Regions from separate parts of the Streptosporangium becharense genome, predicted to be linked through region 1. Evidence: riboswitches for the same ligand, from Rfam matches in the RefSeq annotation. Region 1 holds a riboswitch; each other region holds the start of a gene.

Region 1 (7,110 bases):
ACGGTGCCGGGCACGGTGGGGCTCTGCGCCAGCCACCGTCCTTCGTGGTGCTCGACGCGTAGGCCGGCGCCGAGGAAGGTGAGCACGCCCGCGCTGACCAGCGCGCGCAGTTCCTCCAGGCGGGAGCCGGGCGGTCCGCCGGTGACGTGGTCGAAGAAGCTCTGGAACCACGGGTCGTGGATGCCCCGCGCGGCGAGAACACCGTGAACCGGGAACAGGGCCAGGACGACGGCGTGGTCGGCGCTGTGCCCGGGGTCGGCGCGCCGCTCCAGGTCGGCCGCGAGGTAGCCGCGCATCCACTTCTGCAGCCCGGCCGCGTCACCGAACCGCATGCCCTCCAGGGGCCGGTCCAGGCGCTCGAGGTCAAGCCGGTCCCGGTGCCGGGGAACGGCCGTGCGGATCAGCTTGCGCATCTCGGGACTGCGCCACTCCTCCGCGGCGAACGCCTCCTCGAATCCCGGCCAGGCGAGGCAGGACCGCTCGGGATGGGCGGTGATCAGCTCGTGGTAGTAGGCGAAGGTCAGCTCCTTGGCGACCAGCGGCCAGAGGTCCCTGCGGAAGTTCCACGGCCCGTCACCCGCCGTCCGCACGGTGGGGAAGCGAGGCGCCGGCGGGCGGGCGCCCGCAAGGAGACGGCCGGTCCGGGCACGGTACGGCACTCCGCGGTGCGACCCGGTGTGGAGCAGGGGTTCCCGCCCGCTGGGCAGGTAGACCAGCTCGCCGTCGTACTCGCGGGAGAAGCGTCCGCCGCGACCGGAGGTGAGCAGTGTCGTCAGGTCGGTGAAAGCCGCCCCCAGACCGCGTATGATCACCGGCTCGCCGGCGGGGATCCCGTCCGGGTCGAGGTTCGCCGCGTGTGGGGTGGGCGGACGGTCCGGGCCGGTGCACGCGATCCGGGCGTCCGGCTCGTCCTCCTGCCCGACCGAGGTCCGCCCGTCCCCCTGCCCGACCGGGGCTGGCCCGTGCTCCTGCCGGGCGGAGGTCGGGTCATGGTGTTCCCCCGCGAGGATCACGGCGTCGACGTCGAGCGTCCGGCCGTCCTCCAACCGGACCGCCTGCCCGCCGGGGACGTCGACCAGGTCGACCGCCCGGGTGACGTGCACGTGTACCCGGACCCCGCGGGGAGCCGCCCGTAACAGATCGGTCCGCTCCCGGCCCCGGATCTCGTCCGGGGGGTGCGGGTCGACGACGTGCAGGTCCAGCGGTGGCAGGCCGAGCAGTCCGGAGGCGTTGGCGCAGATCTGTTCCACCAGGCAGGTGCCCGCGGGGCCGGCGCCGATCACGGCGATCGAGGCGGTCATAGCGCGGCCGCTCTGCGGCGGGCCCCGTCCCGGCCTGCGTGGAGCGGCGCGCCGCGGAGCCGCCGGGCACCGCCCCCCTCCCCGGGAACGGGGACCGCGCCGGAACCGGCGTTCCCGGGGAGGGGGGACGGGAGGCCCGGACGGCGACAGCCGCGGGTGCCGAGGAAGGCGGGGACCGTGTTCAGTGTGATCTCTGACATGTCGTCGCTCCAGGCATGCCTCGGTGGCCCCGTGACGGGTCCGCGCACTCGCGGCACGCCTGCCGTGCCGCCAGGTCTTCCCGGGGCGTCCCGCCGTGGTGGGAGGGACGCCGGTCAGCCGGCCGGGCCTCACGCTGACGCTCTTAACCTAGTTATAAGGTAGGAAATACATGGATCATTGTCAAGCCGTATGGTCAGGGCATGTCACACGAGAGCGTGAGAGTGGTTTACCGCAAGTACGACGGATCGCTGCACTGGCACCACCGCGGCCTGCTGCTCGGCGAGGACGAACACGGCGTCTGGACCGGTTGCGTGGCCGGCTCCAGCGGCCACAAGGGTGACGGGCCCCCGGTCGTATGGCCCTACGCGTTCGTGATGCTCTTCCCCCGAGACGGCTGGTGGACCGCCGTCTTCAACGCCGCCCCGAACGACGTCGAGATCTACTGCGACGTCTCCACCGTGCCGCGGTGGAGCGACGGCGAGGTGACCATGGTCGATCTGGACCTCGACGTGATCCGAATGCGAGGGAACGGCCGGGTCTTCCTCGACGACGAGGACGAGTTCGAGGAGCACCGGGTCCGGTACGCCTACCCGCCCGACGTCGTCGAGAACGCCCGTGCCGCCGCCGACCGGCTGCTGGAGGCCGTCGGCGCCGGTGCCGCCCCCTTCGGATCCGCGGCGCCCCACTGGCTGGCCCGGGTCACCTGAGCCCGGCCCGCCCACCCCGGATCCGCGGCCCCCGCCGACCGGCCCGGACCACCCGAGCCTCACACCCCGGATCCGCGTCCCTCGCCGACCGGCCCGGACCACCCGAGCCCGGCACATCTGCGCGCCGCGGGTGCGCCGGGCCTACAGGGGCGGGAACTCGGGGGCGCGGCGCTCGACGAAGCTCGCGACGCCCTCGGCGAAGTCGGGCCGAGAGAAGGACTCCGCCATCAGGCGGACGGCCGCGGACTCGGCCTCTTCCAGGCTGCGCCGCCAGTCACCCCAGACCTGGCGTTTGATCACGGCCATCGAGGCCGGAGAGCTGTACACCGCGAGCTCACGGGCGTAGGCCAGCGTCTCGGCGAGCAGCCCCTCCCCCGGCACCGACCGGGCGGCCAGCCCCAGCTCGAACGCCTCGGCACCGGTGAAGGTGCGGCCGGACAGCAGAAGGTCCATCGCCTTCGCCTGTCCCACCAACCGGGGCAGGATCCACGACAGACCGTACTCGGCGATCAGGCCGCGCCGGGCGAAAGCTGTGGTCCACTTGGCTTCGGCCGCGGTGAAGACCAGGTCGCAGACCAGGGCGTGGACCATGCCGAGGCCGGCGCAGGCACCGTTGACCGCCGCGATGACCGGCTTGCGGATCGTGGCCGGGAAGGTCGTGGGACGCGGGTCCGGCCGGGAGTCGTAGGAGCCGTCCTGGATGGCGTGGAGCGTCTGGAAGTCGGCTCCGGCGCAGAAGCCCCTGCCCGCGCCGGTGACGACGATCACCCGGACCTCGGGATCCTTCTCCGCCTCGGCCAGCAGGTCGAAGTAGCGTCGCCCCATCTCGTCGGTCCAGGCGTTGAGCCGGTCCGGCCGGTTGAACGTCAGCGTCAGCACGCCCTGTTCGACGGACGGCAGAACCAGGTCCAGCATCCCGACTCCCTCCTGGGAGCCCTCGCCCTGTGCGGGGGCGTCCCCGTCCGGCGTTCCGGACCGGAACGCCGCAGAATATAGTTCTACACTTTTTCTCCCTCCGGCGACAGCGCGCGGCGTATCGGGGTCCGCCGGGGCGTCGGACCGGTCTCGATCCCGTACCGGGGTCCCCGGGCGTCGGACCGGCCCCCGATCCCGTACCGGACTCGCCGAGACGCCGGACCGGTTCCGCCCGGCCGCTTGCCGTAATCACCCTCCCGGCGCGTCCCAGCGGCCGAGGGCCCGCTCCAGCGAGTCGGGGTGGTAGGTGAAGTTCGGCGACAGGCTCACGTCGTCGTAGTAGCGGTGGAAGACCGGCGTGGCCGAGCCCGACATGGGTGGCACGATCCACGTCCAGTCGGCCGGGCAGACCCGTCCGGCTCGTTCCTCACGCTCCAGGTGGGTCAGGAAACGGTGGGACTCGGTGTGGTGGTCGGTGATCGTCACCCCCGCCCGGTCGAAGGAGTGCAGGACCGCCACGTTCAGCTCCACCAGAGCGCGGTCACGCCAGAGTGAGCGCTCCGTGCCAGTGTCCAGGTTCAGCCTATGGGCGATCAGCGACGTCAGGTCGTAGCGGTCGGCGTCGGCCAGGTTGCGGGCACCGATCTCGGTGCCCATGTACCACCCGTTGAACGGCGCCGACCGGTAGCAGACACCGCCGATCTCCAGGCACATGCCGGATATCGCGGGCACGGCGTGCCAGCGCAGCCCCAGTTCGGCGAACCAGGGGTGGGAGGGATGGGAGAGCGCGACCTCCAGCACGGCGTCGCCGGGGATCGTCGACAACAGCGGCGGCCCGTCGCCCATCGAGATCACCAGGGGAAGCACGTCGAAGGGACTCCCCGGACCGCCCGGCCAGCCGAGCTTGCCCACCATCGTGGTGAAGTCGGCGTAGCGGGGGTCACCGACGATCGACCCGTCGTCCATGGCGTACCCGGCGTACCGGATGAGCTGCTCGTTCCAGATCCGCGGGCCCGGTGCCCCGGGGCGGTCCTGGGCGAACACCGTCATCGTCGGACGGATCCGGCGGCCCGGCGCGGCGTCCCGCAGGTGGTTGACGCACTCGACGGCGACGCCCTCGGGCGTGTCGACGTGCCGCCGGTCGCGTACGCGCAGCGAGCGCCAGTAGAGCCGCCCGATGCACCGGCCGCTGTTGCGCCAGGCCACCCTGGCGCCGAACGTCAGCTCCCCGGGGGTGTGGGTGTACGTCCCCGTCCGCGCGATCTCCGCGCGCACCTCGCGCAGGCGCGAACGTAGGTCCCCCGCGCCGGGGTTCTCCGCGTGGAAGAGCCTCAGATAGTCCTCGGCCGCCGTCATGTCGACGGGAGGCACCGCGTGCTCCGGCCCCTCCGTACGGACGCCGCGAACCGCTTCCGGCCCGCCGTGCCGTGATCTCCGCCAGGTCAGCACTGCAACAACCACCCAGGTGGCTCACGGGCACGACGGCCGTTCCGGGCGGCACGGTGCCCTGGGCACAGCGGCCCTTCCCCGCTGTGCTCGTTGTGGTCCGCGGCGAACGCGCACCGGCGTGTCCGGCCCACCGGATCACACAGGGCGATCGGAGGGACACCGCGCGCGGCGACCCCTATTTTCCGGGATTCACCGGGATTTGTCCCCGGAACCGGCGCAGGAGACGCGAAAGGCCCCGGGAGCTGGGCTCCCGGGGCCTTCAGACTGGCTCCCGCGATAGGACTCGAACCTATAACCTGCCGGTTAACAGCCGGCTGCTCTGCCGATTGAGCTACACGGGATCGTGCGTTTGCGCTGTTCGGCGGGGTTTCTCCCCGTTCCTTGCGGCGCATGAATAGATTAGCGCACTCGGGGGGTGCGTGTCGCATCGATACTCCGGGGTAGTCCCGAGTCGACTGCACTCCGCGGATGATGAAGGATCAAGGTCGGCGGAGCCTGCTTGTGGAGGTGGACATGCGTTATCGACTGATGTTCGGGGTGGGTCTCGCGATCGGCTACATCTTGGGGAGCCGCGCCGGCCGGGAGCGCTATGAGGAGATCAAACGGATGGCCCAGCGGGTGTCGGACAACCCCACCATCCAGGAGACCGCCGGCCTTGTGGGCGCCAAGGTCTCCCGGGCGACCGGCGTGGCCAGAGCCAAGGTGAGCGACGTGGCGAAGAACCGGCTGTCGTTCATGCGCTCGGGTGACGACTGGCAGACCGAGAAGCACGACGAGAGCGGCACCGGCTGGCCGGAGGGCCAGAAGACCACCCCGGCACCCTACTGACCGGCTACCGACCGGCTACCGACCGGCGCTGTGGGCCCGCGGAACGTTCCATCCGCGGGCCCGCGGGTCGGTCAGACCCCGAAACTGCGGCGCGTCTCCTCCAGCGCCTGCTCGGCCGTGGCCCGCAACCCCGGATCGTCCGGGTCGAGGCCGGAGTCGAAGACGAACTCCCACACCAGCCGGTCGTCCTCCGCCCTCCGCGCCACCAGCCGCACTCCCCCGCGCGCGTCCAGCGGGACGTACTGGCTGACCACGATCGAGGCGGTCACCCGCTCCCGCACGGCTTCCGGGACCCGCCCGGGTTCGGGAAGGCGTGCCCGGTGCGATCGGCCGTCCGTGGTGACGACCGTCAGCCCCTCCTCGTCCCACACGCCGCGGTCCACGTGGAACCAGGGCATGCGGGTCCCGGCCAGGTAGAGGGCCCGGTCTGCGGCGATCACATAGCCGTCCGGCCCCTCGGCGTAGGTGAGCACCCGGTCGGCCGGGTCGACCGCCGCGCGGACCTCGGCGGGCATGCGGTTGAAGAGCCTCATGTCCCAACGTTATCCGGCGCCTTGCTCCATTTTTGCCCCGACGCCCGGCGCGACGCCCACCGCACCGCCGACGTCCGGCGTGACGCCCACCGCACCGCCGACGTCCGGCGCACACCGCCGATGCCCACCGCATCACCCGGCATCCGGCGTGTCGCCCCGTGCCCGGCGGTCCGGTGCATCATCCGCCGTCGCCCGCGAGCAGATCGAGGGTGAGCGCGGCCGACCAGGAGAAGTCACGGCTGCCCCGGCCGCTGCCGTCGAAGGGGTCGAAGCACTCGCGGAAGCCCCCCTGCCGCACCAGGCGCAGGGTGCAGGTGCCGAGCACGTGGGCGAGCGTCGTCAGGCCGTGCACGGCCGCGGCCCGCCGCAGCAGCCAGTTGGTGTTCACCCAGGACGGCCCGCGCCAGTAGCACGACCGGTCGAACTCCTGAGCGCGGATCTCACAGCTCGGCACCGGATATCCGGCGGCGCCCATGAAACGGGGCGACTCCAGCACCCGCGCCAGCTGTGCCACCCTCTCGGAGGGCAGCCCCGGGTCGAGCATCGGGCCGAAGGAGCCGACCGTGCACACCGGGACGAGCCGCCCGCCGCGCAGGTCGCGGGCGTGGAAGGCTCCGTCGTCCCAGAGCCGCTCCAGCAGCGCCGACCGGATGTGCTCCGCCTGCTCCCGGTGTGGCCCCGGATCCGCGCCGGCCACCGGCGCCAGTTCGACGAGGGCCTGACAGGAGGCGAGCCAGATCCCGTTGAACATCGGGTCCTCGACCGCGAACGGATGCTCCTGCCTCAGGTACGCCGGGTCGTAGCCCGCGTCCCGGTACCGCAGGACCAGCCAGACGTAGCGGTCGGGGTTGCTGCCGGGGTGACGTCCGGGCGGCCCGGCGCTCCGGTGGGTCCGGTGGACCTGCGTCAGGGCCGCGAGCGGGGCGTCCCAGGCGGGGCTGTCGTCCATCCCGGACTCCCACGGGTGCACGATCGCGGCCAGCCCGCCCCCGCCGAGGTCTCTGGCCGCGGCGAGGTAGCCGTGCTGGGCGGCCAGCATCGGGTAGAGGCGCCGTACGAGGGCGGCGGCCGTGTCGCGGTCGGTCGCGTACCGCCACACCCACCACAGCGCGAACGCGTGCAGCGGCGGCTGGGTCAGCCCGGAGGTGCGCACACCGTGGGGCGAATCCGGGTGGT
Region 2 (7,110 bases), 2.4 Mb from region 1:
GTGGACGGGCCGGGGGGAGTGATCGGCCTGCTGAACGCGATCGCCGACGCCATCGAAGGTGAGGAGCCCGGCTGATCGCGATATCCGTCGTCTGGAATGGAATGAACGACGGATTCTTGGGGCGGTGCGCGGATCGGTGTCTACTGGGCAGCAAGTCATCGGCAAGTCGTGCCCGATATCTTCACCGGCATGAGAAAGATCCCCTCCCTCCTCGCCGCCCTCACCGGTACCGCCCTGCTCACCGCCGCGCTGGCGACCCCGGCGTCCGCGTCCTCCGCATCCGCCACCCCCGCGTCCACGTCCTCCGCCTCGGGCACCTATCAGGTGACCTTCCGCGGGATGACCCTGACATTCCCCCTCAAGTGGGTGTCCTACCAGGAAGCCGACCGGATCAAGGTCGTCACCGGATCATGTGCCGACCGCGCCGGGGACTACTTCACGCCGGGGTGCCGCGCCTTCTGGATCTTCGGCCCCGAGCGGATCAAGAGGGGGCACGAGGGTTTCAACCGCTACACCCCCTCGCGGCCCTACTACCCCGCGAGCGACGTGCAGGCGTGCCCGCTCAACGGCAAGTACCACCAGGTCCTCGGCAAGGCGACCTCGGCCGGTGTGCGGCAGGCGGGCTCCGGGCACAAGGCCCACTACCGCTCCTGGGCGGGCCGCTGCATCGTCGAGGGCAACGGCCGGCAGATCGCGACCTTCAACCAGCGCGAGTGGTACCTGCCCCAGTCCAAGATCCTGATCGTGGACCAGTGGAACACCCCGCTCCTGGCGGACACGATCAAGTACGCCGACTGGAATTGACCAGCACTCCGCCGACGGCCAGTCCGACCAGGGCCGGGACCATGAGGAACGCCTGCTGGGTGCCGAACCCGTCGGCCAGCGCACCCAGCAGGAACGGACCCGCCCCCACGGCCAGGCTCGCGTAGATCGAGGCCACGGCCGAGGCGTGGTCGGGCTGCCCCGCGGAGACGGCCAGCACCCGGGAGAGCGCCAGCGGGAAGTGCAGCGAGACTCCCAGCCCGCACAGGGCCAGCCCCGCGTAGGAGAGCGCCGGGTGTGTGCTCGGCCAGAAGACCGCCCATCCCGCGGCGGTGAGCAGCAGCGCCCCGACGAGCAGCGCGGCCGGTGGCACCCGCAGTGCCAGCCGTCCACCGGCCAGCCGCCCCGCCGCCATGCCTGCGGTGAAGGCGGTCAGCGCCGTCGCCGCCACCGCGGCGGACAGACCGGTCTGGTCGGAGAACAGCCTGGCCGCCCACAGGTTGAAGCAGAACTCCATCGCCACGCAGCAGAACAGCACCATCCCGGCCAGGTAGAACCGCCAGCCGAAACGGGGCCCGGCACCCGCGCCGCCGGTACCGCCCGCACCCGCGCCACTCGTGCCCCCTGCACCTGAGCCGCCGCCTGTGCCGTTCACACCGCCGTCTGCACCGCCGTCTGCACCGGCGTCACCCGCACCGGCGTCACCCGCACCGACGCCCGCACCGGGGGCATCCGCGTCGTCGGCCGGACCGCCCGCGCCGCCGTCGCGTTCCGGCATCCAGACGCGTCCCATGGTCAGTGCGAGCAATACGGTCAGCAGGAGCGGCACCAGCAGCGCCGCCCGCCAGCCGAACGCGCTCTGCGCGGCGGCGCTGACCACGAACGGGACACCGATGCCGACGATCACGCAGACGGCGTTGGCCTCGCTGATCGCGGCAGGACCCGCCGGGCCGTGGTGGTCGGCGAGCGCGGCCATGCCCGCGTACAGGGTGATCGAGGCCATCCCGCTGGCCATGCCGTACCCCAGGAGCGTGGCCGGTAGGGCGGTGGAGGCGGCGACCAGGAGCATGCCGGCGTTCATCCCGGCCAGCCCGGTCCAGACGACGGCCCGACGGCCGATCCTGCCGGTCAGCCAGGGCAGTGCGAGCCCGGTGGCGATCCCGCCGGCCGCCATCGCGGTGCCGTGCAGGCCGGCCGTCGTCTGTGAGACCCCCTGGTCGATGCGGAGCAGCGGCAGCACGGCGCTGAGGCCGTACAGGTAGGTGGCGAAGACGCCGAGTTGCAGGTAGATCAGCCAGGTCGCGCGGTCGCGGTTCAGCCGAACGGACGCGATCGCAGTCAACCGGTGCCCCCGATACCCCAGAACGTCAAACAGCCCCGAAAACTATCGCATGGGATGGAAGGTGACGATCAACGCGGGGTGGTTCACTTGAGGGCGTCGAGCTGGTCGGCGAACCAGCGGCTCGGGGGCAGCGCGGTGGCCGCCGCGACCAGCAGGGCGCCTCTCCTGGCGCGCTCGTCCTCGGGCATCGTCAGGCCCTCGTGCAGGGCGGCGGCCGTGGCGGAGACGTCGTAGGGGTTGACCGTCAGCGCGTGCTCACCGAGCTCGGCGGCGGCGCCCGCCTCGCGCGAGAGCACCAGCACGCTGTTCGGCGACAGGACGGGCCCCTCCTTGGCCACCAGGTTCATCCCGTCGCGGATCGGGTTGACCAGCAGCACGTCGGCCAGCCGGTAGGCGGCGAGCGAGCGCGGGTAGTCGTCGTTGACGTTGAGGATCAGGGGGTCCCAGTCCTCGGTGGCGTATTCGTCCTCGATCTCCTGGGCACAGCGTTGTACCGCCGCGGTGTACTCGCGGTATTCGGGCAGGTCGTGCCGGGAGGGGTAGGCGAAGGCCAGATGCGTCACCCGGCCGTGCCACTCCGGATGGGCGGCGAGGAACTCCCGGTAGGCGGTCAACCCCCGGACGATGTTCTTGGACAGCTCGGTCCGGTCGATCCGGACGATCAGCCTGCGGTCGCCCACCTGGTCGCGGAGCGCGGCCATGTGCGACTCGACGTCGGGCTCCGAGGCCCGTGCCCACAGCGCCGCGCCGTCCACGCCCAGGCTGTGCACGCCGATCCGGGTGGTCCGGCCGGCGTACGCCACCGTGCGTCCGGCGCGGTCGACCCGGGCGCCGAGGAGCGCCTCGCAGCAGTCCATGAACGCCTCGCCCCACCGGGCGGTCAGGAAACCCGCGTGGTCGGCGCCGAGGATCCCCTCCAGCAGCTCGACCCCCACGTCGTCGGGGAGCAGGCTGAAGTACTCGGGCGGAGCCCACGGCGTGTGGGAGAAATGGGCGATCCGCACGTCCGGTCGCTCGCCTCTGAGCATGGCCGGGGCGAGGCTCAGATGGTAGTCCTGCACCATCACCCGTGCCCCGTGCGCGGCCTCCTCGGCCAGCGCCATCGCGAACGCCTCGTTGTAGGCCTGGTACGACTCCCACTCGCGGCGGAACCTGGCGTCGAAGTGCGGCCGGTTGGGGGTGTCGTACAGCAGATGGTTGACGAACCACAGGGTGGAGTTGGCCACCGCGTTGTAGGCGCGGTGGAAGGTCGCCTGAGGGATGTCGAGCATCCGCAGCGCTCCGGTGTCATAGCCGGCGTGGTCGATCCGGCCGCCGGGCGCCAGCCGTGCGGCGCCGCGGTCACCGTCGGACAGCGCCGCGCAGACCCAGAGCGTGCCGAGATCCTTGGCGGCCTCGGACAGGCCCGAGACCAGGCCGCCTCCGCCCCGGCGAATGGACAGGGAACCGTCGTCGGAGAGAGTGAAGGAGACGGGGCCGCGGTTCGAGGCGACCAGGATCGCGTTCATTCAACCCCCTCGACCTAAGGGACACGCCTGTTCTGAAGGCTAGCCGGGACCTCTCCGGGATGCCCTGCTCTTCGAAACAAGGAGGAACGCCGTTCATCAGATTGTGTCAGCTCTTGTCGGCAGCTCGATGGGTGCCTGTGGGTTCGCGTTCTTTCGGAAGCCGTATGACGGGTCGGCAAAGGTGTCCCCCGACCGTAGGATGTCTGCGACTGTGACCGCTGATTGGGGCTCGTGATGGCGCTGGATGAGACGACCGAGGAACTGGCCCGTGAGGCCGCCCGGGGCGACCACCGTGCGCTCGGCGAACTGCTGAAGCGGATCGAGCCCGACGTCTTCCGCCACTGCCACCGGATCCTCCCCTACCGGCAGGACGCCGAGGAGGCGTGCCAGGACACCCTCCTGGCGGTGGCGCGCAACATCAGCCGTTTCGAGGGGCGTGCCCGGTTCAGCACCTGGCTGCACATCGTGACGGCCAACTGCGCCAGGACCACCTACCGTTCGCTGAAGCGCCGCGCCGCCGAGCAGAGTTCGGACGAGCTGCCGCTGTTGCAGAAGCCCGACGTCGCCCGGGTGAGCGTGATCGCCGGTTCCCGGCTGGACCTCCTCGACGCGATGGAGGCACTGGAGACCGACAAGCCCGAGCTGGCCCAGGCGCTGGTGCTGCGCGACATCTGCCAGCTCGACTACAACGAGGTGGCCGAGCAGCTGGGCATCCCGCTCGGCACCGCCAAGTCCCGCATCCACCAGGCGCGTAAGTACGTGCAGGGGGCCCTGGGCGACGCCTACGGCCTGTTCTGATCCCGTCCGCGGGGTTTCCGGCCGAGCCGGGGGTTGCCGGTCGTGGTGCGAGGGTGTGCCGACGTGCCGGGCCGGTCGGCAGCGCAGAGTCGGCGTAGCTTCCATATTCCCGGTGTGGGCGGATCTGTCCGCCCACTATTCTCGGTCGCGGTACCGATCGGGTACCACTCCGGGGGCTACAAGGGTGTCCCCGTCGACGGGACCGTGGAGATCGGTTACGAGATCGCGCCGGGGTTCCGCCGCCGCGGCCTCGCCGGCGCCGCCGCGATCGCACTCGTCGACCGCGTTCTCGGGCACGGAGAGGTCACCCGCGTGACCGCGCACACGCCGGCGGGTGACGCCGCTTGCGGCGGGGTGCTCCGCAACGCCGGATTCAGCGTCGAGGCCCGGATCGAGGATCCGGAGCACGGCGCGATCGAGCGGTGGGTCCGGACCCGGTCCGCGAACTGACCGGCTGACAGGAGAGGCGCCGTCATGGCGCACGGCGGCCTCGCCGACGACGAGTGATCCCTGATCGGGTCTCGCCCGCCCCCGGGCGGGTGAGGCCCGAGGGAGGGTCTCCCCGTTCCGACCCGCGCGGCAGGGCAATCTGTCCGTCAGGTAACACGCTGCGTCTTGAAATATGAGACGGGTGGTCAGGGGCCCGGTGTGCCGGGGTAGAGTGCAGAAGACCTGCCCGTCAGGTCCACAACTGAACATTTGCTCATCCAGAGGGGTGGAGGGACCGGCCCTGCGAAGCCCCGGCAACCCTCCCGGTTCAAGACTCGTGATCTGACGAGGTCGGCCGGGACAGGTGCCAATTCCGGTCTGCGGCCAAGGTGGTCGCAGACGAAGATGAGGGAAAGGCCTCGCTTCATGGTGCTTGCGACCACTGAGAACACCACCGCTTCCCCCGCCCGCGCCGGAGACTTCGGACCCGCCGTCGCGCTGTCCTGCCGCGAGTGCGGTGCCCGTTACGACCTCGGTCCCAGCTTCGCCTGTATCGAGTGTTTCGGGCCTCTGGAGATCGCCTACGAGTTCGGTCGCGTGACCAGGGCTCAGATCGCCGAGGGGCCGACCAACATCTGGCGCTACCGCGCGCTGCTGCCCGTCCCGGCGGACGTGACCACCAAGCCCAACATGGCCCCCGGCTGGACCAAGCTGGTCAAGGCCGACAACCTCGCCCGTGAGCTGGGCATCCGCTCGCTGCACATCAAGGACGACTCCGGCAACCCCACGCACTCCTTCAAGGACCGCGTGGTGGCCATCGCCGTCGAGGCGGCCCGCAACTTCGGCTTCCACACGCTCTCCTGCTCCTCCACCGGCAATCTCGCGGGCGCGGTCACCGCCGCCGCGGCCCGCGCCGGGCTGGACGCGTGCGTGTTCATCCCGGCGAACCTGGAGGAAGCCAAGATCGTCATGGCCTCGGTGTACGGCGGCAAGCTCGTCGGCATCGAGGGGACCTACGACGACGTCAACCGCTTCTGCTCGGAGCTGATCGGTGACGAGCTGGGCGACCGCTGGGGCTTCGTCAACGTCAACCTGCGGCCCTACTACGCCGAGGGTTCCAAGACCCTGGCCTACGAGATCGCCGAGCAGCTCGGCTGGCGGATCCCGGACCAGGTCATCGTCCCGGTCGCCTCCGGCTCCCAGCTCACGAAGATCGACAAGGGCTTCAAGGAGTTGATCGCCCTCGGCCTCGTCGAGGACAGGCCGTACAAGATCTTCGCGGCCCAGGCCGAGGGATGCTCGCCGGTCTCGGCCGCGTACAAGGCGGGTCACGACGTGATCCGCCCGGTCAAGCCCGACACCATCGCCAAGTCGCTGGCGATCGGCAACCCGGCCGACGGCCCCTACGTGCTGGACATCGCCCGCCGCACCGGCGGGGCGGTCGAGGACGTCACCGACGCCGAGATCGTCGAGGCGATCCGCCTGCTGGCGCGAACCGAGGGCATCTTCGCCGAGACCGCCGGAGGCGTCACCGTGGGAGTCCTCCGCAAGCTGGTCGCCTCCGGGGTGCTCGATCCCGAGGCGGAGACCGTGGTGCTCAACACCGGCGACGGGCTGAAGACCCTCGACGCGGTGGCCGGCCAGGCACGTCCCACCGCGGTCATCCGGCCGTCTCTTGACGCATTCCGTACGGCTATCGCCTAAAAATCGCGAAAGGTATTGAATTATGAGCGTTTCTGTACGGATTCCGACGATCCTCCGGACTTACACCGGCGGAGCCGCCGAGGTGAACGCCGAGGGTGCCACCCTTCGTGACGTTCTGCAGAAGCTGGACGCGGACTTCCCCGGCATCGGAGCCCGGATTCTCGACGAGACCGGGAAGATCCGGCGTTTCGTGAACGTCTACGTCGGTGATGAGGACGTCCGTTTCGCCGACAATCTCGACACCGCCACGCCCGCGGGTGCCCAGATCTCCATCATCCCGGCGGTCGCCGGGGGCTGACCCCGGATTCGGCGGTCCCGCACCGGATCCCCCTCCCGCGCAGACCCGGCGGCTCCGCTTCGGATCCCGCTCCCGCACCGATTCGGCGGTCCCGCACCGGATCCCGCTCCCGTGGGACCGCCTGGGGCACACTCTGTACCACCTCATATGACACCCGCCCGGCTTCCGCCGGGCGGGTGTCATGCTTTGTGGCGCGAGGTCGCATTCGTTGGCTCCGTAAAATAATGTAATCTTTAACTAACTAATCGTGATAACCAAACATCCTCGCG
Region 3 (7,110 bases), 2.1 Mb from region 1:
GGCTCTGAAGCCGCTCTACGCGTCCCTGCCCGGCCTGCCCTGGACCGCCATCCCGACGGTGTTCCTGCTCGCGCTGGGTGAGTTCTACAGCGGGTGGATGACCCGGGCCAGGATCCACCGCAGGCCAGGCACCAAGCCGGTCGAGCCGCTGGCGGTGGCCCGGCTGGCCGCCCTGGCCAAGGCGTCCGCGTACGGCGGCGCGGCCTTCGCCGGCCTCTTCGCCGGGTTCACCCTCTACACCGCCGGCCTGCTCGGCCGGTTCGACCAGGGGGTGCCCTGGCGCGACTTCTACATCGCCGGTGGCTCGTTCCTGGCCTGCGTGCTCCTGGTCTGCTCCGCGCTGTACCTGGAGTACTGCTGCAAGGTGCCGAAGGACTCCGGCGAGGCCGGACGCTGAGCGGTCCCGCCGGGGGTCATCGCCGGCGCCCGCTACGCGGGGTCGGCGGCCTCCGGGTTCGGGACCTCCGGGTTCGGTGCCTCCCGCCGTCGTGAGGAACCGGTCCACCTGCGGCCGAACAGCATGATGACCGGCAGCGTGCACACCAGCGCTCCACCGACGGCCAGGGGCCGCTCCAGCCACCAGAACACGTCCGGCGGGGCGACGCTCGCGGCGGGGGCGCCGCCGAGCAGCCCCCAGGTCAGCGCCACCCAGATCGCCATACCGGTCGTGTGGAACAGGAACAGCGGCAGCGCGAACCTGTTGACCGTCTCGTTCACGCGCTGCCATCCCGGGCGTTCCAGCAGGCGTTCCATGAACGGCCGCACCATCTCCACCAGGCCGACCTGGAAGGTCAGCAGGGCCACGATGACGAAGGTCGGCGGTGCCATGTTGGAGAGCCGGTCGCCGGGCACGCCCACCATCGAGCCCGGGTAGATGCCGGAGTAGACCAGGCCGAACAGGGCGAACAGCCCGGTCCACAGGAGCGCGGCGTCGAAACGGCGCGGCAGCCTCACCACCCTGTCGTAGAAGAAGCCCGCCTGGTGCGCCAGCCCCCAGACGATGACCATGTTCAGCCAGCCCACCGCCTCGTACCCGTAGCGCAGCCGCAGCACGTCGACCACGAGCGCCGCGCCACCGAGCCAGATCAGGGCCAGCACGTCGAAGTGCCGGTGCAGCCAGAGCGAGACGGGAAGCAGGGCGACCAGCGTCAGGTAGACGCCGATGAACCACAGCGGGCTGATGACGAGCAGGACGACCTTGTCCATCCACCGGATCCCGAACGCCTGCGTCACGATCACGCCCAGCACGACCCAGGTGCCCGCGAGCGCCAGCGCGGGGATCGCCAGGCTGCGGATGCGCCGCCACACGAAGGTGCCGATGCCGACGCCGCGTTCGCACGCCCGGTGCCACGACAGCAGGTGGACGTGGCCGCCCACGTAGAAGAAGAGCGGCATCACCTGGAGCAGCCACGTCAGGATCCACAACCCCGAGGTGAAGCCCAGCGGGCTGGTCGGCGACGGGCCGTCCGGTCCCCAGGCCAGCATCGTGAACGCCCAGTGCCACAGGACCACGACGAGCAGGCTGAACGCCCGCAGCCAGTCGACATACTTGTCGCGCCGCGGCCCGGTGGCCGCCGGGGGAGTCGCCACGCCGTCGTGTTCGCTCATGCGGTCGTACCATGCCTCACTGCTCGCACCCCTGCCTGCCGGTGCCGTCCGCGGTCACTTGTCGATGTCGCCCACGACGAAGAACAGTGAGCCGAGGATGGCGACCATGTCGGAGACGAGATGACCGGGAAGCATCTCGCGCAGCACCTGGACGTTGTTGAAGGAGGCCGAGCGGAGCTTCAGCCGCCACGGTGTCTTCTCCCCGCGCGAGACCAGGTAGTAGCCGTTGAGGCCCAGCGGGTTCTCCGTCCAGGCGTAGGTGTGGCCCTCCGGCACCTTCAGCACCTTGGGCAGGCGCTGGTTGATCGGCCCCGGCGGCAGTTCGCGGATGCGTTCCACGCAGGCGTCGGCCAGGTCCAGGGAGACCTTGAGCTGCTCCAGCAGCACCTCGAAGCGGGCCAGGCAGTCTCCGGCCGACCGGGTGACGACCTTCACCGGCAGCTCGCCGTAGGCCAGGTAGGGTTCGTCCCTGCGCAGGTCGACGTCGACGCCGGAGGCGCGGGCGATCGGGCCGCTCACGCCGTACTGCATGATCGTCTCGCGGTCCAGGACGCCCACGCCGCGCGTGCGGGCCAGGAAGATCTCGTTTCCGGAGATCAGGTTCTCGATGTCGGGCAGTCGGCGCCGCACGTCGGCCACCGCCCGGGAGACCCGGCCCAGCCACCCCTCGGGCAACTCCTCCTTCAGGCCGCCGACCCGGTTGAACATGTAGTGCATGCGTCCGCCGGAGATCTCCTCCATCACCGCCTGGAGGGTCTCGCGCTCCCGGAACGCGTAGAAGATCGAGGTGATCGCGCCGAGTTCCAGGGGATAGGAGCCGAGGAACATCAGATGGCTGAGCACCCGGTTGAGCTCGGCCATCAGGGTGCGGGTCCACACCGCCCTGACCGGCGTCTCCATGCCGAGCATGCGTTCCACCGCCAGCACGACGCCCAGCTCGTTGGCGAACGCCGACAGCCAGTCGTGCCGGTTGGCGAGCACGATGATCTGCCGGTAGTCGCGGACCTCGAACAACTTCTCCGCGCCGCGGTGCATGTAGCCGACGATCGGCTCGGCCGCGCTGATCCGCTCGCCGTCCAGGGTGAGCCGCAGCCGCAGCACGCCGTGCGTGGACGGGTGCTGCGGCCCGATGTTGAGGACCATGTCCTCGGTGGCGAGCTCCTTGCCGTGCGCTTCCTGCACGGCGCCGGCTCCCGCACCGATCCCCACGTCCAGGCTCCGGGGTGCGCCTTCGGCACGAGGCTCAGTCATAACCCCATGCTGTCACGTCAACCGCGAGAGACAAGATCCCGCAGGGCGGTGACGAGGCGGTCGACGTGTTCGGCGGTGGTGCCGATGCCGATGGAGGCGCGGACGGCGGAGGCGGTGCCGTCCTCGCAGCCGCCGTCCGCGGTGCCCAGGAGGTGGCGGACGAAGGGGTGAGCGCAGAACTTGCCGTCGCGGACGCCGATCCCGTAGTCGGCGGAGAGCGCCTCGGCGACCTCGCGGGCGGTGAAGCCCTCGACCACGAAGGAGACGATGCCGACGCGGGGGTGGTCCGGGCCCCACAGCGACAGCTCCCTGACACCCGGGACGGTCGCCAGCCCCGCGCGCAGGCGGTGCAGGAGGCGTTCCTCCTCGCGGACCAGCACGCTCCACCCGGTGGCGCTCAGGGCGTCGCAGGCGGCGGCCAGCGCGACGGCGCCCAGGACGTTCGGGGTGCCGGCCTCGTGCCGGCTCTCCGGGTCGTCGTGCCAGTCGGCCTCGCCGTCGCCCACGGCCCTGACCGCGCCGCCGCCCCGCAGGTACGGTTCCGCCCGCGCCAGCCAGTCGGAACGGCCGATCAGCGCACCGGTGCCGAACGGGGCGTACAGCTTGTGGCCGGAGAAGACCACGTAGTCGAGGTCGAGCGCGGTCAGGTTGAGGCGGCGGTGCGGGACGAGCTGGGCGGCGTCGACGAGGATGCGGGCGCCGTGCCGGTGGGCGATGTGGGCCAGGGCGGCGATCGGCCACAGCTCACCGGTGACGTTGGAGGCGGCGGTCACCACCAGCAGCTTGGGGCCGTCGAGCGCGGCCAGGGCCTCGTCGGCGGCACGGACGGCCTCGCCGGGGAAGGCCGGCGGCGCCAGCCGCACGGCGTCGCCCCAGGGCAGCAGGGAGGCGTGGTGCTCGGTGTCGAAGACCACGGCGGTGGTCCCCGCCGGCAGGCTGCGGGCCAGCAGGTTGGTCGCGTCGGTGGTGTTGCGGGTGAAGATCACCGAGTCGTCGGGGCGGGCTCCGACGAAGGCGCGGACGGTGTGCCGGGCCTGCTCGTAGCGGGCCGTGGTGAGCTGGGACGCGTACCCGGCGCCGCGGTGGACGCTGGAGTAGGCCGGGAGCGCGGCGGCGACGGCGGCGCTCACCGGCTCCAGACAGGGGGCGCTGGCGGCGTAGTCGAGGTTGGCGTAGCGGACGATCCGGCCGCCCCGGACCGGGACCTCCAGGTCCGAGCCGAGCACCGCGGGGATCGGCCGGTCGCCGGACGGGCGGGCCGCGAGGGTTCGCGGAGCCGCGGCGGCGTCCGGGGACGCGGTGTCGGCGGCGGCAGTGGTGAAGATCGTCAGAGTGGACACGCCGGCGCTCCTTCGAGGTCGTCGGACCCCAAGCCGTGGCGTTGGTGCGTGGAGCCCGCGCTTGCCCGGCACGCTGCGCGCCGGACCAGGTCTTCACCCGGGGCACCCCGCCGCGGACGCGAGGGTTGCCGGCCAGCGAGCCGGGGCTTGTCACTGGCACTCATGACCTACGCCGGAACTATAACCGACCCCGGGCCGCCTCTCGCAAGTCCGAAATGTAATCAGGCCGATACGTGGGCAGGAACTTCCGGTGCCCGTCGGTCGTCCTGGCAGTCAGCCGACGGAACCCGACAGGGACCGACAGAGGAGGAAGCGATGGACTGGGTGACCAACCCGGAGATATGGATAGGGTTCTTCACCCTTGTCGCCCTGGAGATCGTCCTGGGCATCGACAACATCATCTTCATTTCGATCCTGGTCGGGAAGCTCCCCGAGGCGCAACGCGACCGGGCACGCAAGATCGGCCTCATGGTCGCCCTGGTCAGCCGGCTGGCGCTGCTGCTGGCGCTGTCGTGGGTGATACGCCTCACCAACCCGCTCTTCGAGGTCTTCGGGCAGGGGATATCGGGGCGTGACCTGATCCTGATAATCGGCGGGCTGTTCCTGCTGGGCAAGAGCGTCTTCGAGGTGCACGACAGCCTGGAGGGCAAGTCCGGCCACGCCGGGAGCAAGGTGGCCGCGTCCTTCGGTGCCGTGATCGTCCAGATCATGATCCTCGACATCGTCTTCTCGCTCGACTCGGTGATCACCGCGGTCGGCATGGTCGACGAGGTCGGCGTCATGATCGCTGCCGTCATCGTCGCCGTCGCCGTGATGCTGGTCGCCTCCGGGCCGATCAGTCACTTCGTGGACCGGCACCCGAGCATCAAGATGCTCGCGCTGTCCTTCCTGATCCTGATCGGCGTCGTGCTGATCGCCGAGGGCTTCGAGCAGCACATCTCCAAGGGGTACATCTACTTCGCGATGGCGTTCTCGCTGGTGGTGGAACTGTTCAACATCCGGCTGCGTTCCAAGGCGGGCAGGGACGAACCGGTGGAACTGCACCGCCGCTACGAGCCCGAGGAGCAGGCGGGCGGACGCGCCGACTCCTGAGCGCCGGCCCTCGCGGACCGGTCGCCGTACGCCAGCTCCCGTGTGCGGGCAGCCGCGGGCCGGTTCGCGAGGGCCGGTCGCCGCAGACGGATCCCGCGTGCCGGTCGCCACACCCGGCGGCCCTCACGTGGGGCCGCCGGGCCGCCGTACCTCTCGGCTGGGAGGTCGCTGAGCTGGCGATTACGATGCATGAGTGCGTTTTGATCCTTGGAATCCGGAATTCATCGCCCACCCGTACGACGCCTACGACGAGCTGAGACGGGAACGGCCGGTCAGCTTCTTCGAGCCGACCGGCCAGTGGCTGATCGCCCGGCACGCCGACGTCAACGCGCTGCTGCGCGACCGCAGGCTCGGCCGGTCCTACCTGCACGTCGCCACCCACCAGGAGTTCGGCAGGCCGGACGACCCCGAGTTCCAGGATCCGTTCTGGCGGGTGGTCAGGGCGGGCATGCTCGACGTCGAGCCGCCCGTCCACACCCGTCTGCGGCGGCTGGTCTCCAAGGCGTTCACCCCGCGGATGGTCGAGGCGCTCCGTCCCAAGGTCGCCCGGATCGCCGGCGAGCTGGTGGAGGCGTTCGTCGAGCGCGGCGGCGGAGACCTGATCGCCGAGGTCGCCGAGCCGCTCCCGGTGACCGTGATCGCCGAGATGCTCGGCGTGCCCGAGGCCGACCGCCACCTGCTCCGGCCGTGGTCCGCCGACATCTGCGGCATGTACGAGCTCAACCCCTCCGTCGAGGCCCAGCACACCGCGGTCCGCGCCGCCCAGGAGTTCTCGGACTACCTGGTCGGGCTGGCCCGATCCCGTCGCGCCGACCCCGGCGACGACCTCATCAGCGCGCTCGCCCTGGTCGCCGACGAGGGGGACAGGCTCACCGAGGAAGAGCTGGTCGGCACCTGCGTGCTGCTGCTCAACGCCGGGCACGAGGCCACCGTCAACGTCACCGGCAACGGCTGGTGGTCGCTGTTCCGCAACCCCGCCGAACTGGAGCGGCTGCGCGCGGACCACGGTCTGCTGCCCACCGCGATCGAGGAGCTGATGCGCTGGGACACGCCGCTGCAGATGTTCGAACGCTGGGTGCTCGAGGACATCTCGGTGGGCGGGGTGGACATCCCGCGCGGCACCGAGGTCGCGCTGCTGTTCGGCTCCGCCAACCGCGACCCCGAGGTCTTCGCCGACCCCGACCGCCTGGACGTGAGCCGGGCCGACAACCCGCACATCTCCTTCGGCGCAGGCATCCACTTCTGCCTGGGCGCCCCGCTGGCCAGGATCGAGCTGGCCGAGTCGTTCGGTGCCCTGCTGCGCAGGGCACCGAAGATGGAGCTCGTCGCCGAACCGTCCTGGGGTCCCGGCTACGTCATCCGCGGGCTGCGCTCCCTGGACGTGACCGTCTGACACGTCTGACGTCTCGCGAGTGACCGCCGCCGGGGTGTCACCGGGCGGTCGTCACCGGGTGACCGCCGCCGGGTGGTCGTCACCGGATCAGGAACGGGTCTGGACCAGCCAGCCGAACCCGCCGAACCCCTCGGCGGCGATCAGCTCCGCCTCCTCGGAGGCGCGGGCCAGGGCCTGCAGGTAGCCGCGCGGGTCGTCACGGGCGCGCTCGACGGGCGGACGGCCACCGGTGACGCCCAGCGCGCGCAGCGCCTCGCGCTGGGTGGTCAGGGCCGTGGTGACGGCTCCCACCCGCTCCCCGGCGTCCGCGCAGGCGTCCAGAGCCACATGGGCGGTGATGTCGCACGAGCCGTCGGGCACGGGCGTGACCGTCGCGCCGTCGCGGTATCCGGTCAGCGTGCCGTAGGGCGGGCGATCGCCGCGGGA

Evidence for each region. A riboswitch is a leader RNA that binds a small molecule or an ion and turns the genes downstream of it on or off. The one in region 1 is predicted to bind S-adenosylmethionine.
Region 2: another riboswitch for S-adenosylmethionine. It lies ahead of thrC (threonine synthase); the one in region 1 lies ahead of F4562_RS08435 (FAD/NAD(P)-binding protein).
Region 3: another riboswitch for S-adenosylmethionine. It lies ahead of F4562_RS18180 (aminotransferase class V-fold PLP-dependent enzyme); the one in region 1 lies ahead of F4562_RS08435 (FAD/NAD(P)-binding protein).

The regions. Positions count from the first base shown of each region.
Region 1 covers NZ_JACHMP010000001.1:1,971,321-1,978,430, forward strand. The annotation lists gene F4562_RS08435 (FAD/NAD(P)-binding protein) at 1-1,301, opposite strand, end outside; SAM riboswitch class IV at 1,541-1,650, opposite strand; gene F4562_RS08440 (DUF402 domain-containing protein) at 1,718-2,209, shown strand; gene F4562_RS08445 (enoyl-CoA hydratase-related protein) at 2,351-3,124, opposite strand; gene F4562_RS08450 (nitric oxide synthase oxygenase) at 3,374-4,495, opposite strand; tRNA gene F4562_RS08455 (tRNA-Asn) at 4,839-4,914, opposite strand; gene F4562_RS08460 (YtxH domain-containing protein) at 5,087-5,401, shown strand; gene F4562_RS08465 (hypothetical protein) at 5,473-5,934, opposite strand; gene F4562_RS08470 (MGH1-like glycoside hydrolase domain-containing protein) at 6,113-7,110, opposite strand, start outside.
Region 2 covers NZ_JACHMP010000001.1:4,356,647-4,363,756, forward strand. The annotation lists gene otsB (trehalose-phosphatase) at 1-75, shown strand, start outside; gene F4562_RS19300 (hypothetical protein) at 190-804, shown strand; gene F4562_RS19305 (MFS transporter) at 782-2,104, opposite strand; gene F4562_RS19310 (alpha,alpha-trehalose-phosphate synthase (UDP-forming)) at 2,188-3,612, opposite strand; gene F4562_RS19315 (RNA polymerase sigma factor) at 3,847-4,410, shown strand; gene F4562_RS19320 (GNAT family N-acetyltransferase) at 4,525-4,860, shown strand; SAM riboswitch class I at 5,111-5,251, shown strand; gene thrC (threonine synthase) at 5,266-6,543, shown strand; gene F4562_RS19330 (MoaD/ThiS family protein) at 6,566-6,841, shown strand.
Region 3 covers NZ_JACHMP010000001.1:4,121,084-4,128,193, forward strand. The annotation lists gene F4562_RS18165 (DUF3180 domain-containing protein) at 1-397, shown strand, start outside; gene F4562_RS18170 (acyltransferase family protein) at 430-1,608, opposite strand; gene F4562_RS18175 (NADH-quinone oxidoreductase subunit D) at 1,663-2,859, opposite strand; gene F4562_RS18180 (aminotransferase class V-fold PLP-dependent enzyme) at 2,877-4,199, opposite strand; SAM riboswitch class IV at 4,252-4,367, opposite strand; gene F4562_RS18185 (TerC family protein) at 4,515-5,291, shown strand; gene F4562_RS18190 (cytochrome P450) at 5,485-6,684, shown strand; gene F4562_RS18195 (SAM-dependent methyltransferase) at 6,772-7,110, opposite strand, start outside.